One region of the Burkholderia sp. LMU1-1-1.1 genome, then DNA from elsewhere that is predicted to be linked to it. Evidence: riboswitches for the same ligand, from Rfam matches in the RefSeq annotation. Region 1 holds a riboswitch; the other holds the start of a gene.

Region 1 (8,536 bases):
TCGGCGACGTAGAACACGTTCGACTTCGACTTGCCCACGCGCTGGATCAGGGTCATCGCCTCGGCGGCGGCGGTGCCTTCGTCGAGCATCGAGGCGTTGGCGATGCCCATGCCGGTCAGGTCGGTGACGGTTTGCTGGAAGTTCAGGATCGCTTCCAGGCGGCCTTGCGAGATCTCCGGCTGGTACGGCGTGTACGCGGTGTACCAGGCCGGGTTTTCGAAGATGTTACGCAGCACCACGCCCGGGGTCAGCGTGTTGTAGTAGCCCTGGCCGATCATCGACTTCAGCACCTTGTTCTTGCCGGCGATTTTTTTCAGCTTGTTCAGCGCTTCCTGTTCCGGCATCGGCTGCGTGTACGCGCCCAGCGGCAGCGTGGCCTTGTTGCGGATGTTGGCAGGGACGATGGTGTCGATCAGGGCGGCGCGCGAGGCGTAGCCGAGGACCGCCAGCATGGCTTCCTGTTCTGCGGCGTCAGGGCCGATATGGCGTGCGATGAAAGCGTCGCGGGCTTCGAGTTGGGTGAGGCTGGAGCGGGTCATGATTTGTCAGGGCCAAAAGAGAGAGGTAACCCCAAGCCAAACCTGGGGTCGGACCCGGTGGGGTCCGACCCCGCCTGGCTGTGCGGGTTAAAGCAAAGGCCGGCGCGATGCCGGTCTTTAATGAATTACGCTTCGGTGGTCTTGCCGTAGGCGGCGGCGTCGAGCAGGCCGTCGATCGCGCTGGCGTCGGTCGGCTTGATCTTGAACAGCCAGGCCGCGTAGGCGTCGGTGTTGATCGATTCCGGGGCGCTGGCCACGTCTTCGTTGACGGCGATGACTTCGCCCGACACCGGCGCGTAGATGTCGCTGGCCGCCTTGACCGATTCCACCACGGCGGCGTCGTCGCCGGCGGTGTAGCTCTTGCCGACCTTCGGCAGTTCGACGAAGACGATGTCGCCCAGCGCGTCCTGCGCGTACTCGGTGATGCCGACGGTGACGGTGCCGTCAGACTCAGCGCGTACCCATTCGTGGGATTCGGTGTACTTCAGGTCTGCAGGAATATTCATGTAAGGCTCCAGAGGGGTAGGGGTCGGGGTACTAGTCGGGATACTAAATCAATTTAAACAGCGAGGATTTTACCGTTGCGGACGAAAGGCAGCTTGACCACCGAGGCGGCCAGCTTCTTGTCGCGGATTTCGACGTGCACGGTGTCGCCGACGGCCACGCCGTTGGGCACGCGCGCCAGCGCGATCGCTTGCTGCATGGTCGGGCTGAAGGTGCCGCTGGTGATCTCGCCGGCGGCGTCGGTGCCGGCCACGATGACTTTCTGGTGGGCGCGCAGCACGCCGCCTTTTTCGCGCAGGATCAGGCCGACGAATTGGGCGTTCTGGCCCATCGCCTGCAAAGCCGCCTTGCCGATGAAATCGCGCTCGGACACCAGGTCGATGGTCCAGGCCAGGCCGGCGTCGAGCGGGTTCACGGTTTCGTCCATGTCCTGGCCGTACAGGTTCATGCCGGCTTCCAGGCGCAGCGTGTCGCGCGCGCCCAGGCCGGCGGGCTTGACGCCGGCGGCGGCGAGCGCGTTCCACAGCTTCTCGGCCTGGTCGGCGGCGACGCCGATCTCGAAGCCGTCTTCGCCGGTGTAGCCGGTGCGGGCGATCATCGCCTCGCCGAAGGCCGCGCTGTGCGCGAAGGCGACGTTGAACGGTTTCATGTCGGCGGTGCCGGCCTTCGATTCGGGGATGACTTCCCACACCTTGGCGCGGGCGTTCGGGCCTTGCACGGCGATCAGCGCCATCGCGTTATCGCCGTCGCGGCGCTGGGTGATCGTCACGCCGCTGTTGGTGGCGGTGTTTTGCGCCTGCATCCACGCCACGTCTTTTTCGGCGGTGCCGGCGTTGACGACCAGGCGGAACCAGCTCTCGTCGATGAAGTAGACGATCAAGTCGTCGATGACGAAGCCCTGCGGGTTGAGCATGCACGAGTACAGCGCCTTGCCCGACACCTGCAGCTTGTCGACGTTGTTGGCCAGCAGGCCGCGCAGGAAGGCGCGCACGTTGGCGCCCTTGATGTCGACCACGCACATGTGGGCGACGTCGAACATGCCGACGTCGGTGCGCACGGCGTTGTGTTCTTCGATCTGCGAGCCGTAGTTGACGGGCATGTCCCAACCGCCGAAATCGACCATCTTGGCGCCGGCGGCACGGTGTGCGTTATTAAGTGGGGTGGCTTTGAGCGTCATAATTCCTCGGTCCATATCGAAAAGGGGTTAACAGAACATACAAGGAACGGCTAAAAAGCTGTTTCCACAATGATCGCAGACCCCTCTGTCCTTGGTACCTGAGAGATTACGGGACGAGTCGGACTCGATTCCCGTGCGCCCCTTCGGTGGACCGCCGGCGTGTGCCGCGGCCGCTCTCCAGAGTTGGACCAGTTGGCATCCCGCCGCGATGTGATGACATCGATGACGGCCGCGCCGGTCCCTTGATCGGTCCTTTTGCCTGAGAGTTTTTGGGTAGTGCCCCTTCGGCGGCCGCGTTGGCGTATCCGCCCGCAACCCTCTCCCGATCAAGACTCGGGAATATATGTCAGAAGGGCCGGAATGTCAATCTTGCGGGCAAGGCGGGAGGGTGCGATGAGCGGGGGCGCGCACGAATGGCGAACAATAAAAACGCCGTATAAACAACTATTTGCTAGAATAAATCATACTTATTCGAGAGCCCACCCATGAGCCAAGATCCAAATTCCTACGAGGGCCACGCGTGGTTCACCCTGTCCGGCGACGTCAACAGTGACATGGTGCGCCGTGTCTTCGACGCCGTCGCCGACATGACCGAGGACCGCGTCACCACCGCGCACATCCTGATCCAGTCGAACGGCGGCTATGTCAGCGACGGCATCTGCCTGTACAACTACCTGAGCAAGCTGCCGATCAAGATCGTCACCTACAACGCCGGCGCGGTGGCGTCGATCGCCGTCATACTTTTCCTGTCCGGCCAGGAGCGCTATGCCAGCGACACGGCACGTTTCATGGTGCACAAATCGCACGCCAGCGCGCCGCACGGCGCCCGGCCGGACGCGCTGCGCATCATCGTCGAAGGCTTGCAGGCGGACGACGCCCGCACCGAGCAGATCCTGCGCGACCATGTGCAGCTGACCGAGGAGCACTGGCGCACGCACGCCTATTCCGACCTGCACCTGACGGCGGCCGAGGGCGTGGCGGTGGGGATGGTCAACGCGGTGAAGGATTTCGTGCCGCCGCGCGGACAGCGCGTGGCCAATATTTGATCTGAAGGTTGAGCGGCGCCAGGGAGGCGCCGCCGATGCCGCTAGCTATCCATCCTGATTAGCGGTTTTTGTTGCCCGACTGTTTGTTGCCGTCATTTTTGTGGCTTTGCCGGCCGGCTTCCACATGTTGCTCGTGGGTGCCGCCCTGGGTGCCGGAGCGCGAGCCGCTGGAAGAACCCTGGTCGCCCGATTGCTTGCTGCTACCCTGGTCTCCCGATTGCTTGCCGCTGCCTTGATTGGAGCCTTGCTTGCTGCCGCCGCCTTTTTGATTCGAGTTCATTTTAATTCCTTTGTGAAAGTGAAAGAACGTACTCGCCAAAAGCGCGCCGTGCTTCCCGGAAACCGGTGGGCAACGTGTGCGTTTCTGGTAGAGCAATGATGCGTTTTCGCTCAGGCACTTGCTATCGGAGTGCGTCTTGGAGGGCTGTAGGAACATGCCTCGCACTCTTCATCAAAACTCTTCCCATTCGACTTCATTGCTGAGCTTGCCGGACGCTTTCCCGAGGCCGCTTGTGGAGGCGGCGCGCCCGGTCGCGCGGGGCTTGGCATGCGCCTCGGCGCCTGCTTTGGCGCTGGTGGCCGGGGCGGTGTTGGCGGCCGGGCGGCGCGGCGCGGCCTTGCGCTTGTCCGCCGACGGCAATGCCGGCTTGAGCCGCTCGCGGCGGGTGATGGCGGTGGCCGGCGCGGCGGGCGTCTCCCGGTGGTCCGGCATCTCCGCCGCGCCCGTCAGGGCGGCGGTGCCACGGGTGTCCAGCGCGTCGGCGCCGCCGACCGACTGCGGCGTGTCCCGGTACGCGCCCTCGTGCACGGCAAACGCGCCGATCGCCTCGTTCAGTTTGCCGGTTTCATCGCGCATCGACGACGCGGCCGCCGCCGCCTGCTCCACCAGCGCGGCGTTCTGCTGGGTCGCCTGATCCATCGCCGCGATCGCCTGATTGACCTGCTCCAGGCCGGCCGTCTGCTCGGCGCTGGCGTCGGCGATCTCCCCGATCAGCCCGGTCACGCGCTGGACGCTGCCCACCACCTCGTCCATCGTCAGCCGCGCCTGGTCGGCCAGCTGCGCGCCGCGCACGACCTTGTCGACCGAGTCGTCGATCAGGCTCTTGATCTCCTTGGCCGCCGCCGCGCTGCGCTGGGCCAGGTTGCGCACCTCGGAGGCGACCACGGCGAAGCCACGGCCTTGCTCGCCGGCACGCGCCGCCTCGACCGCCGCGTTCAGGGCCAGGATGTTGGTCTGGAATGCGATGCCGTCGATCACCCCGATGATTTCCGCGATTTTCTTCGAGCTGTCGTTGATCGACGCCATCGTGCCGACCACCTGGTCGACATCGTTGCCGCCGCGCACCGCGACCGCCGACGCCGACACGGCCAGCTTGTTGGCCTGCACCGCGTGCTCGGCGTTTTGCTTGACGGTGGCCGTCAACTGTTCCATCGACGAGGCGGTTTCCTCCAGCGAGGCGGCCTGTTGCTCGGTGCGGGTCGACAGGTCCTGATTGCCTTCGGCGATCTCGGCCGACGCCTGGCCGATCGCGCGGGCGCCGCTTTGCACCTGGGCGATCATCGTCATCAGGCTGTCGTTCATGTGCTGCATCGCTTGCAGCAGCTTGCCGGTTTCATTGCTCGTGCGCACCTCGATGCGGGTGCTCAGGTCGCCATCGGCGATGCGCCGCGCCACCAGCATCACCTGCAGCAGCGGCGCCGAGATCGTGCGCGCCAGCCACAGCGCCAGCAGCACGCCGAAGCCGATCGCGGCGGCGAGCAGGGCCAGGGTGGTGATGCGCGCGACCGTGTACACCTGGTCGGCGCCGCGCGCCGCCTTCTGGCTGCCCGACATATTGCTGGACAGTATTTTGTCCAGCTGGGCGTTGGCCGCATCGAGCGCCGGCTGCGACGAGCCCTTGAGGACGGCAACCGCGTCGTCCTTTTTGCCTTCGTTAGCCAGCTTCATCATTTTGTCGTGTTCGGCCAGATAGGCGACGGCCATTCGTTGTAATTCGATCGCCTCGGCCTTGACGTTGGCATCGTTGACTGTCCTGCCGAGCCTGTCGGCATTGTCACGGAACGCGGATAGTGCGAGACTTAGTTTTTGCTCGGAACCGTCGATGCTGGCCTTGTCGCTGATGACCACGTGTTCGAGCTTGCGCAATTCCTGTAGATCGTTTTTGAGTGACAGCACGGCGATGGTCTGGGGCAGCCAACTGCCCGACAACAGCGTCGATGCCTGATTGATGTCGCCCATGCGTCCCAGCGCGGTCGCGCCGAGCAGCACGGTCAGGACCAGCACGGTGGCGAAGGCGACCAGTAATCTGCTGGAGGTTTCCAGGTTATGCAGGAATTTCATGGATATCCTTGGTGAGGGAAGCGACGGCGGGAGGGCGGAGGGCGGACCAGATAATGATGTTAAGCAAAGTCCAAGCTTGTTCTTTGCGCCTCGTCAAAACCGCTGTTGGAACGAAGAAAGTGGTACACAGCCCGCAAACTGCCAAAAAAATCGCGGATTCTTTCATTGTTGGTATTGCCATGTGGAAATACTGTGCAAGAATGAGGTCTACGGATCGATCACCAGCAGGCCGACATGATGGCTAACACCTCAACCACTCCGAGCACCAGCGGCGGGCCGAAAAAGACGGTCTCGCCGCGGCATGGCTTGTTGGAGGACTTGATCGGCATCGCCGTCAAGCATGCGGGCGACCAATATCTGGAACTGGCCACCAAACTGGCCGGCGCGCTGATCGACGCCACCGATGGCGACACGCGCGCCATCCAGCAACGGCTGCGTGCCGGCAATCTGCTGCGCAACCGCCACTTCGCGTTCCTGCATCTGGCGACGGAGGCCCTGGAGAAGGCGCTGCGCCGCGAGATCGCCGAGTTGGCGCCGTCCGTCAAGGACAAGCGCGGCGGCGCCGACCAGCCGATGGCGCTGGTGCCGTTCGAGGAAATGGATACCCGGGTGGCGCTTGGCGGCGTCAGCAAGCCGTTCGAATCGCTGCATTCGGACGCGTTGCAGACGTTGAATGTGCGGCTGGCGTTCCTGCTGGACCGCGACATCCTGCGCGTGAGCCAGAACCCGTTCCGCCCCGAGGTGTTCCTGGTGGCCTTGCAGCGGGCGTGGCTGGAATTCGATCCCGAGCCGGAATCGGCCCCGCTGTTGCAACCGCTCATCAAACCGGGCATGTTCATCGAGCTGGGGCCGATGCTCGAGGCGCTGAACCTCGCGTTGCAAAGCAAGGGTGTGTTGCCGGGCTCGGTGGATGGCTACAAGGGGCGCAAGGCCGATGCGGCCAGGGCGGCGGCCAACGAGCGCGCGCGCGGCAGCCAGGCGGCGCTGGCTCAGCAGCTACGGCAATTTTTCGCGTCCAGCGATGTCGCCGGTTCGGCCGCCGGCCAGATTGTCGACAACATCGCCGGCGGCTTGCTGCAGGGCGCCGGCGGTATCGATCTGAGCATTCCTGATTTGCCGATGTCGGCGCTGAACTCCGGCGCCGTCTGGGTGCCGAACGCGGCCGGGCAGGGCGCGGCCGCGCGGGCGGTTGGCGGCACCGTCGCGGGTCCGGCGCCGGGCTTCGCCACCGCCGGCGCGCCCGGGGGCGTCTGGGTGCAGGGCCCGGCCCAGGGTTTCCAGCCGCGCGGCGTCAGCAACGAGCAAGCCCAGCGGCAGTCGCAGATCGGCGCCAAGCAGCCGCTGTTCGCCTATCTGGCACAGTTACAGGCCACCACGGCGGCGGGCGCGGTTGGCAAGGAGGAATCCGACGGCGCACCGGCGCCCGGCGGCGCGCCCATCCCCGCCAACGTGTTCTACTTGCCCAACATAAAGCAAAGCGTGCCGCAGGGCAGCCTGACGCGCGCCGACGAAAGCACCATCGATTTGCTGACGGCGATCTTCGACACCGTCTTCCGCGATCAGAACATCTCGCAGGAAATACGCGATCTGATCCGCTTCCTGCAGATCCCCGTGCTCAAGGCCGCGCTGGTCGACAAGAACTTCTTCTTCCAGGAGGAGCACCCGGCGCGCCGCATGATCGATCTGCTGTCGCGCATGGGTTGGGAGCAGCGCAAGGGGCCGGAAGATCCGTTGTTCAAGGCGATGCAACGCAGCGTCGACCGCGTCGGCCGCGACTACGACCAGGAACTGTCGGTGTTCGCGCAGGCGGTCAACGACCTGGAGGCGTCGATCCAGGCCGAGGAGCGCGCCGCCGCGGCCGCCATCGCCGAACCGATCGCCGCCGCGCTCAAGCAGGAAAAGATGGCGGAATCGGCCAAGCTGGCGAAAAACGCCGTGGCCTTGCGCATCGGCACCGGCGAGGTCATCGCCGTGGTGGAAGCCTTCCTCGAGCAGCGCTGGGTCTCCGTTCTGACCGTCGCCTACAGCATCGAAGACGGCAAGCCGGGCGCCGTCAACAATGCCACCAAGGCCATGGACGAACTGATCTGGAGCGTGCGTCCCAAGTTGAACGCCGACGACCGCAAGCTGTTGATCGCCAAGTTGCCCGGCATGCTGGCGACCTTGAACAAGTGGCTCGACGTGATCAAGTGGCAGGACGCCGACCGCCTGCAATTCTTCGCCGAGCTGGCCGAGTGCCACGCGTCCATCGTGCGCGCGCCGCTGGACCTGTCGCCGGAGCGCCAACTGGAAATATCGGTGCAGGTGGCGCGGCAGGCCGCCGAGCGGCGCCTGGAGCTGCAGGCGAAGGCCGACGCGGCCGACGAGGCCGAGGCCGACGCGCGCGCCAGCCAGCCGGAGCTCGAAGCGGCCGAGGAGGAGGCGGCCATCGAAGTCGAGGGGCTACGGCGCGGCATGTGGCTGGAGTTCGCGCAGCCGGACGGCGGCCGGCGCAAGGTCAAGCTGGCGTGGATCAGTCCGCTGCGCACCTTGTACATCTTCTCGACCGCCACGCGGCAGGAGGCGTTCTCGATATCGGGCGAGCAATTGGCGCGGCAATTCCAGGAAAACACCGCGCAGGTGGTGCGCAACGACGGCGTGGTGGCCCTCGCGCTGTCCGAAGCGCTGGCGCGCTCCGCCGTCAACGACGCGTCGGCCGATCCGCCGGCGTCGGCGTTCGGCTGACGCGCATCAAACCCGGTCTGATTACTTCACGGTCAGCAGCGCGCCGCCCATGCCGATGAACAAGGCGCCGGTGGTGCGCTTGGTAAAGCGCGAGCGGGCCGCGCTTTGGCGCACCTTGCGTTTCATCCATGATGCACACGCCACATAGAAGAAGTGCGACAGTAGCGTGCAGGCGGTGAAGGCCGACGTCAACAGCAGGAAGCGC
Region 2 (8,536 bases), on a different contig from region 1:
CGGCATTTCCGAAAAACTGGTCGAGACCGAGCGCTGCCTCAAGGTGGGCGAATGCCTGTGCGGCGAGGCCGTGGTCAGCAAGCTGGCGGTGATCCATGACCTGCGGCGCATGGATCGCGGCCACACCCTGCAGTGCCACCGCGAGGGCTTCGCCACAATCTCGATCTTCCATATCTTCGCACAGCGCCAGCACCTGGGCTTCTTCAACCTGCATTTCCGAAAGACGACCGTGTTCACCGCGGCGCAGACGGCCTTGCTGGAGACGCTGGGCCAACTGCTGGGCACCGCCATCGAGAACCAGCGCCTGCAGGGACGCGACCGTGAACTGGCCATTTCCGAGGAGCGCAATCTGGTCGCGCAGGGTCTGCACGACAGCATCGCCCAGGGCCTGAACTTCCTGAACCTGCAAGTGCAGATGCTGGAACAGTCGCTCAAGGTCGGCCGCGTCGACGAGATCGAGAGCATCGTCCCGGCCCTGCGCGCCGGCGTCGAGGAGAGCTACCAGGACGTGCGCGAGCTGCTGCACAACTTCCGCACCCGTCTTCAGGAAGGCAACCTGGTGACGTCGCTGGAAACGGTGGTCGACAAGTTCCGCCGGCAGAGCGGCATCGCCGTCGATTTCGCCGCCGACAGCGACGGCGCGCCGTTCCCGCGCGAGCACCAGCTGCAACTGTTGTTCATCGTGCAGGAGGCGCTGTCGAACGTGCGCAAGCACGCTTCGGCGCGCCAGGTGCGCATCAAGCTCACAGACGGCGAGGATTTCGACCTGAGCATCGGCGACGACGGCCATGGCTTCGATCCCAAGGGACTCGACGCCAAGGGCGGCGCCCATGTCGGCATCACCATCATGCGCGAACGCGCGCAACGCATCGATGCCCGGCTGGACGTCGAGTCCGCGCCCGGCGCCGGCACCGTCGTGCGCGTGCACCTTGGCCGCGCCCAGCGGCGCGCGGCGTAATCATTCAAGAGAGGCTACACCCATGCAAACCAATCCGGATTCCAACGCCATCAGCGTGCTGCTGGTCGACGACCACACCTTGTTCCGCAGCGGCATACGCTCGCTGCTGCAGCGCCATCCGGAGTTCAACGTGGTGGGCGAGGCCGCCGACGGCTTCGAGGGCATCAAGCGCGCGCTGCAACTACAGCCGCAGGTGGTGCTGCTGGACCTGAACATGCCGGGCATGTCGGGCGTGGAAACGCTGCAGCTGATGCGCCAGGATTGCCCCGACACCGCCATCGTCATGCTGACCGTGTCCGAGGACGCCGAGGATCTGAGCACGGCGCTCAAGGCCGGCGCCAGCGGCTATCTGCTCAAGAACATCGACACCGACTACCTGACGCGTGCGATCCGCCGCGCCGCCGCCGGCGAGACCGTGGTGGCCGAGGCGATGACGGCCAAGCTGGTGGCGCAGCTGCAAAGCGGTGCGGCGGCGCCGGTGGCCTCCGAGCTAGACAAGTTGACGCCGCGCGAGCGCGAAATCCTCGATTGCCTGGCGCGCGGCGAGAGCAACAAGAGCATCGCCCGCAATCTGGAACTGGCGGAAAGCACGGTCAAGATCCATGTCCAGAACGTGCTGAAAAAGCTCAAGCTCAGCAGCCGGGTGCAGGCGGCGGTGTATGCCGTCGAGCACCGCATGCAGGGCGGCGGCTGATGCGCCGCCGCCTGGACTGCGGTCAACCGCCGCAGCAGCCACCGCAGCAACCGCCGGCGTTGGCTTTTGGCTCTGGCGCGCCGTCGTTCGGATAGGACGGATAACCGGCCAGCGCGAGGGCGCGCGTGAGCAGGTGCGGCGACGTCAGCGTTTCGTCGACGCGCATGATCGCAATGCCGTCGCGCAGCGAGACGCTCACTTCGCTCACGCCGTTTGTTTCATTGAGAATTTGGGCGACCTTGTCGGCGCAGGCTTCGCCATCCATGGCGTCAATTTTCAGTACTGTGGTGTGCATCGCATTTCCTCGTTTGGTGTATCGGCTGAATCAACCCCTACAGGCTAAGCGAAAGCGGCGCGGCGGTCGATGCCTGTGGGCCGCTCGCGGCCGGTATTTTCGATTTCCTTGATGCAGGTTAAGCCGATTGGGCGCTGGTCTTCACAGGTACTGACACCGCGCAGACAATATGCCGGAACTCTAAAGGAATGACGATCATGACCTTGCTGCATATCGAAGAACCCGCGGCCCGAGCGGGCGCCTGGCACACCGGCCACCCTTTGTGGCGGCTGGGGTTCCGCCCCTTCTACCTGGGCGCGGCGCTGTTCGCGGCGCTGTCCATCCCGCTGTGGATGGCGCAGTATTTCGGCTGGATACGGGGTGGCCTCGCCAGCCTGCTGCATGTCGGCTTCGCCTGGCACATGCACGAAATGGTGTTCGGCATGGCGGCCGCCGTGGTGGTGGGATTTCTTTACACGGCGGCGTTCAACTGGACCGGCCTGTGGACGCCTGTGCGCGGCAAGCTGGCCGCGCTGGTGATGCTGTGGTTGCTGGGCCGGGTGGCGATGCTGCTGGCGCCGCCACTGGCCGCCGCCATTGTCGACTGGACGTTCCTGCCGCTGGCCGCCTGGCCGTTGTGGCGCGTGATGCGCCAGTCCGGCAACAAACGCAACTACTTCCTGGTCGTCCTGCTGGGCCTGATGGCGCTGGCCAACGGCGTGTTCCACGCAATCACCCTGGGCTGGCTAGCGCAGGCGCCGTTGGCGCCGATACAGGCCGCCATCCTGGTGATCGTCATCATGGAGACGGCCATCGGAACCCGCATCATCCCCATGTTCACGCGCAACGGCGCGCCGGGCACCACGCCGCTGGTGCAGCCGATGCTCGACCGTGTGTCGCTCGGCCTGTTGACGGCGTCAGCCCTGGCGTGGGTGGCGGCCGCGCCGGCTTGGCTGTTCGGGCCGCTGGCGCTGGCCGCGGCGGCGCTGGTGCTGCTGCGCTTGTGGCGCTGGCAGGCGTTGCGCACGCTGTCGGTGCCGCTGTTGTGGATCATGCACCTGTCGTATGCGTGGATCGCGGTCGGCTTCGTGCTGCTCGCGCTGTCGAGCTGGAAGTTGGTGAGCGCCAGTGCCGGATTCCACGCGCTGGCCGTTGGATCGATGGCGGGACTGATCCTGGGCATGATGACGCGTACGACCTTGGGCCACACCGGACGTCCGCTCAAGGCGGGCCGGGCCGAGCGCGCCATGTTCGTGCTGATCCAGCTCAGCGCCCTGTCGCGCGTGCTGTCGGCGCTGGGCTGGGACAATGCGGGCGGCTCGCTGCTGCTGGCCAGCGCCGCCTGTTGGGCGGTCGCGTTCGGCCTGTATGCGCTGGTCTACCGTCCGTACCTGGCTAACGCGCGGGTGGACGGCAAACCGGGTTAGCACGGAGCCCGCCGGCGATGCGGGCATAATACTGTGTTTCCCGTCTCGAAGAAAAACACATGTCGGATTTGTTAATGCGCTTGAATGGCAACCCGCTCACCGGCGCCATCGCCAAGGCGATCGGCCTGCCGAACCCCGTGCCGCTGTCGCGCGAGGCGGGTCCTTATGTGGAGCGGCCGTTCGATGGCAAGCGCGTGCTGTTGTGCCGAACCGCCGGCGGCTATGCGGCCGACGCCATGGCGGCGGCCTTGGCGCGCGCCGGCGCGGCAACGCTGGACGCACCGCCCGCCGACGCCGGGCCGCTCGATATCGTGGCGATGGACGCGACCGGCTGCGTGACGCCGCAGGATTATCGGGCGTTGTACGACGGCTTGCATCCCGTCGTGCGGCGGCTGGTCCGCAATGGCCGGGTACTGGTGCTGGCGGCCGATCCCGGCGCGGCGGCCACGCCCGTCGCCGCCGCCGTTGCGCGTGGTGTCGAGGGATTCGTGCGGTCGCTGGCGAAGGAGATCGGCGCGAAGGGCATCACCGTCAATCTCGGCTATGTGGCCCGCGACGCGCTCGACCGGCTCGACGGCCCGTTGCGGTTCTTCTGCGGCGCCCGCGCCACCTATGTGACCGGTCAGGCTTTTCACCTCGCCGGCAGCGTCGCCGCACCCGCCGGCATGCCCTCGACGCAGGTCTTGTCCGGTAAGGTCGCGCTGGTGACGGGTGCCGCCAGGGGCATCGGACTGGCCGTGGTGGAGCGGCTGGCGCAGGAGGGCGCCACCGTGGTCGCGCTCGACGTGCCGGGCGCGGCGGAGGAGTTGCACAAGGCCTGCGGCCGCTACGCCGCCGTTCCCTTCCTGGCCGATATCGCGGCGCCGGACACCGCGGAGCGCCTGGCCGGCTTCCTGCTCGAACGCTTCGGTGGCGTCGACATCGTGGTCCACAACGCGGGCATCACGCGCGACCGCACGCTGGCCAATATGCAGGAACATTTCTGGGATCTGGTGGTGCAGGTCAACCTGGCCGCCGTGATGGCGATCGACCAGCAATTCCTTGAGCGCGGCGTGCTGCGGGACGAGGGCCGCATAGTCTGCCTGTCGTCGGTCAGCGGCGTGGCGGGAAACTTCGGGCAGACCAACTACGCGGCGTCGAAGGCCGCGCTGATCGGTTATGTGGCGGCCCAGGCGCCGCTGCTGGCGCCGCGCGGCATCTGCATCAACGCCGTGGCGCCGGGCTTTATCGACACGCCGATGACCGACGCCATGCCCATGGTCGTGCGGGAGATCGGCCGGCGCCTGAATTCCGTCAAGCAGAGCGGTCAACCGCGCGACGTCGCCGAACCGATTACCTTCCTTGCCACCCCGGGCGCGTTCGGCATCAGTGGCGCGACCCTGCGCGTTTGCGGGCAGGGCTTGATCGGGGCGTGACGCTGGAGCGCGGCAATCGCGGCGTGGCTTACGGGTTTTTTGCAGCCAGCAGGGCGGCCGTATCCTTCGCCCCCATCGTCTGCGCCAGCGAGATCGCCGTCATGCCCCGGCTGTCGACCGCGTCGACGGCCGCGCCGCGCTCGATCAATAGATTGAGGATATCGGTGCGGTTGAACATGGCCGCCATCATCAGCGGCGTCTTGCCGTCCGGACTGGCGCCCTCGATGTCCGCGCCATGGGCCAGCAGCAGTTCGGCGATGTCCAGGTAGCCTTTGTAGGCGACGCCGGCCAGCGGCGTCTGTCCCTGATCGTTGGCGACGTTCGGATCGGCGCCGGCTTCGAGCAGCACGCGCGCCGTGTCCAGGTGGCCGTGGTAGCACGCCAGCATGATCAGGCTGTCGCCCTTTTCATTGCGGAAGCCGACGGGCAGGCCCTTGGCCACCATCCCGGCCAGGCGCTCCGCTTCGCCGGCTCGCACCAGCGTGAATACACCGCGTATGAATTCCAGGGTTTCGGCGTCCATCGCCGGGGCGGGCGTTGCCGCCTTTTCATTCTCTGCCATGTCTAGCCTTCATCAAGTTATTTCGGGGTAACGATAAGTATGCCTGAGTTCAATTTTAAGCGATGTACGCTGTCGCACGTGCAAGGCAGGGTCGCACGCATAGCAGGCTCGAGACCTGATGTTCTTGCGCCGGCGCAGGTGCGGGTCGGTTTTTTCGCACACTTTGTGTGAGATCAAAGGCGTTGCCGGACCTCCGGCGCTAGCATGATTTGGGTACGCACCTGCGTACGACATTGTATGGAGCGCACAAAGGGGGAAACTATGATGATCGAGCGTAAAAAGCAGGCGGGAGCGCTAGCATGGGTGGCCGCGACGTTGCTGTCCGGCGCGGCGGTGGCCCAGTCTGGAAGCGGGCAGAGCGGCCAAAGCGGCCAAAGCGGCACCAGCGGACAAAGCGGACAAAGCGGACAAAGCGGACAAACCGGATCGAGCGGACAGGGTGGCTCGGCAAGCCAGACCGGTGAGAGCGCCCGGAGCGGGCGTAGCGACACGGGCAGTCTCGGCGCCAAGCCCGCTCAGCGGGCATCGCAACGCGTCAGCGACGCGCTGTCGGTGGTGCGCCAGCTGGAGGCGGAACCGCGCATGAAACAATTGTTGCAACAGGCAAAAGGCGTGCTGATTGTTCCATCGTATGGACGGGCGGCGCTGGGCGTGGGCGCCCATGGCGGTGCCGGCTTGCTACTGCTGAAACGGTCCGACGGCAGTTGGAGCGGGCCGGCGTTCTACGACCTCGGCGGCTTGACGGTCGGTCTTCAGGCCGGCGTGGAAGGCGGGCCGGTCGCGCTGGTTCTCAACAATGAGAAGGCGGTCAACGAGTTCATGAAGAAAAACAATCTTGCCCTGAGCGCCGATGCCGGCCTTACCGTGTTGAACTGGAGCAGGCTGGCGCAGGGAACGGCGGGCACCGGCGATGTCGTGGCCTGGAGCGGGACCAAGGGCTTGTTCGGCGACGTGGCGGCGGTGGGCGTCAATGATATCCGCTTCAACCAAAGCCTGACCAATGCCTATTACGGCCGGACGCTGTCGCCAAGGGAGATCGCGGCGGGCACCGTCAGCAACCCGCAGGCCGAGCCGTTGCAGCAGGCGCTGGGCCAGGCGGCGACCATCGCCCGTTGATGCCAGGGGCGCCGCCCCTCCGCCGCGCCACGGTCTACACGGGGTGTATCAGCGGGGCGGACGGCGCCGACTCTTCATGGTCCCGCTGGACGATCGCGAGTTCGCCGGCGAAATCGGCCAGCGCTTGCTGGTAGTGGTCCGACAGCACGTCGCTCTGGCGCAGGCACAGGCTGGCGATGGGCAGTTTGTTGCACATTTCCGCCATCGACGTCAGCACGTCCTGGCCGTCGCCGCCGCCGGCCGTGCAGAACAGGCCGATGCGGCGGAAATGCTCGCGCTGCCGCAGGATGTAGCTGCGCATCGGCGCGCTCATTTGTCCGGCCCAGACCGGCGTGCCGAGCAAAATGAACGGATAGTCGGCAGGGCGGCGTTGCGGCGGGGCGATCTCGCCCGGCAGCTTGCGCCAGCCTTGCCACGCCGAACGCAGGAAGCCGGCGGCGCCGTCGCGCGGGCGTAGATCCTGCGGTCGCTCGATGTCGGCGCCGCAGGCCTGGGCCAGCGTGTTGGCGACTTTGGCCGTCACGCCGGTGCGAGAGTAGTACACGATGAGGCAAAGTTTCATGGCAGCTCCTTTTCGGCGCAAGGCGGCCGGCGTGCCGGGTCTTTGCTGGTTTGACCGACAAGGGACGTCGCGGTTCCCCGCCGCGACGATTGTCTGCCGTCCACCGCCGCCGGTGCTGTGCCGGGTCAAGCTTATGGCCGGTTGCAAATCCAACGGGGATAGTAAAGCCGCAATTTTTCGGGTAAGCTAGGCGCGTTGTGGCCAAAAGCCATCGCCGTATCGGGAGAGACTGTTCCAGCATAGGCTGACGAACGGCGCCGAAGGAGCAACCGCCCCGGAAACTCTCAGGCCAAAGGACCGATACAGCACTTTAAACTCTGAAGAGCGGCAGGACTCGGACGTCGTCCCCCGCACCGAAGGAGCAAGCGCTGCCGCCATCGCGGCCCGGCGTGAATCTCTCAGGTCCAGAACAGAGGGGGTGTCTTTGCGCATGTGCGCCGAGACCATCCCCTTTGACGGTTCGGAGTCCTTCATGAAAACCATAGCAATCATTGGCGGCGGCATCACCGGCGTCACCACCGCCTACGCCCTCGCCAAACGCGGCTTCTCCGTCACCCTGCTGGAACGCCACCGCTACGCGGCGATGGAAACCTCGTTCGCCAACGGCGGACAGCTGTCCGCCTCCAACGCCGAGGTGTGGAACCACCGGTCCACCATCGCCAAGGGCCTGAAGTGGATGCTGAGGAACGACGCGCCGCTGCTGGTCAATCCAAAGCCGGGCTGGCACAAGCTGTCGTGGTTCGCCGAATTCATCGCCGCCATGCCGCACTACCGCGACAACACCGTCGCCACCGCGCAGCTGGCGCTGGCCGCGCGCGAGTATCTGTTCCAGTGGGCCAGGGACGAGGACATCGCCTTTGACCTCAAACGGGAGGGCATCCTGCACATCTACCGCGACCGCGCGGGATTCGAGCACGCCGCCGGCGTGTCGAAGCTGTTGTTGCAGGGCGGGCTCTCGCGCCGCGCCGTCACCCCGGAGGAGATGCGCGCCATCGAGCCCACGCTGCGCGGCGAGTACTACGGCGGCCACTACACCGTCAGCGACAGCACCGGCGATATCCACAAATTCACCACCGGCCTGGCGTTGGCGGCGCAACGGCTCGGCGCCGATCTGCGCTTCGGCCAGCAGGTGACGGCCATGCGGGCGGACGCGGACGGCGTCGATATCACCGTCGAAGAGGATGGTTTCGGCGAAACCCGCCGCCACGACGCGGTGGTCGTTTGCGCCGGCACCGCCAGCCGCGCCATGGCGGCCATGCTGGGCGACCGCGTCAACGTCTATCCGGTCAAGGGTTATTCGATCACGGTTCATCTGAACGACGCCGCCAGCCAGGCCGCCGCGCCGACGGTCAGCCTGCTCGACGACGAGACCAAGCTGGTGACCAGCCGCCTCGGGGACGACCGCTTCCGCGTGGCCGGCACGGCTGAGTTCAACGGTTTTAACCGCGATATCCGCGCCGACCGCATCGCGCCGCTGGTGGACTGGGTGGGGCGATGCTTCCCCGGCGTGAGCACGCGCAGCGTCACG

The links. A riboswitch is a leader RNA that binds a small molecule or an ion and turns the genes downstream of it on or off. The one in region 1 is predicted to bind glycine.
Region 2: another riboswitch for glycine. It lies ahead of MRBLMU1_RS01935 (D-amino acid dehydrogenase); the one in region 1 lies ahead of gcvT (glycine cleavage system aminomethyltransferase GcvT).

What each region holds. Positions count from the first base shown of each region.
Region 1 covers NZ_JBEGHG010000002.1:79,007-87,542, forward strand. Annotated here, with positions in the region: gene gcvP (aminomethyl-transferring glycine dehydrogenase) at 1-539, opposite strand, end outside; gene gcvH (glycine cleavage system protein GcvH) at 665-1,045, opposite strand; gene gcvT (glycine cleavage system aminomethyltransferase GcvT) at 1,099-2,220, opposite strand; glycine riboswitch at 2,296-2,411, opposite strand; glycine riboswitch at 2,458-2,555, opposite strand; gene MRBLMU1_RS02765 (ATP-dependent Clp protease proteolytic subunit) at 2,706-3,266, shown strand; gene MRBLMU1_RS02770 (hypothetical protein) at 3,325-3,546, opposite strand; gene MRBLMU1_RS02775 (methyl-accepting chemotaxis protein) at 3,718-5,607, opposite strand; gene MRBLMU1_RS02780 (DUF1631 family protein) at 5,842-8,331, shown strand; gene MRBLMU1_RS02785 (LysE family translocator) at 8,353-8,536, opposite strand, start outside.
Region 2 covers NZ_JBEGHG010000001.1:488,310-496,845, reverse strand. Annotated here, with positions in the region: gene MRBLMU1_RS01975 (type IV pili methyl-accepting chemotaxis transducer N-terminal domain-containing protein) at 1-958, shown strand, start outside; gene MRBLMU1_RS01970 (response regulator) at 981-1,652, shown strand; gene MRBLMU1_RS01965 (heavy-metal-associated domain-containing protein) at 1,675-1,947, opposite strand; gene MRBLMU1_RS01960 (NnrS family protein) at 2,145-3,353, shown strand; gene MRBLMU1_RS01955 (3-oxoacyl-ACP reductase) at 3,413-4,768, shown strand; gene MRBLMU1_RS01950 (ankyrin repeat domain-containing protein) at 4,797-5,330, opposite strand; gene MRBLMU1_RS01945 (lipid-binding SYLF domain-containing protein) at 5,592-6,446, shown strand; gene MRBLMU1_RS01940 (flavodoxin family protein) at 6,481-7,008, opposite strand; glycine riboswitch at 7,219-7,318, shown strand; glycine riboswitch at 7,319-7,431, shown strand; gene MRBLMU1_RS01935 (D-amino acid dehydrogenase) at 7,481-8,536, shown strand, end outside.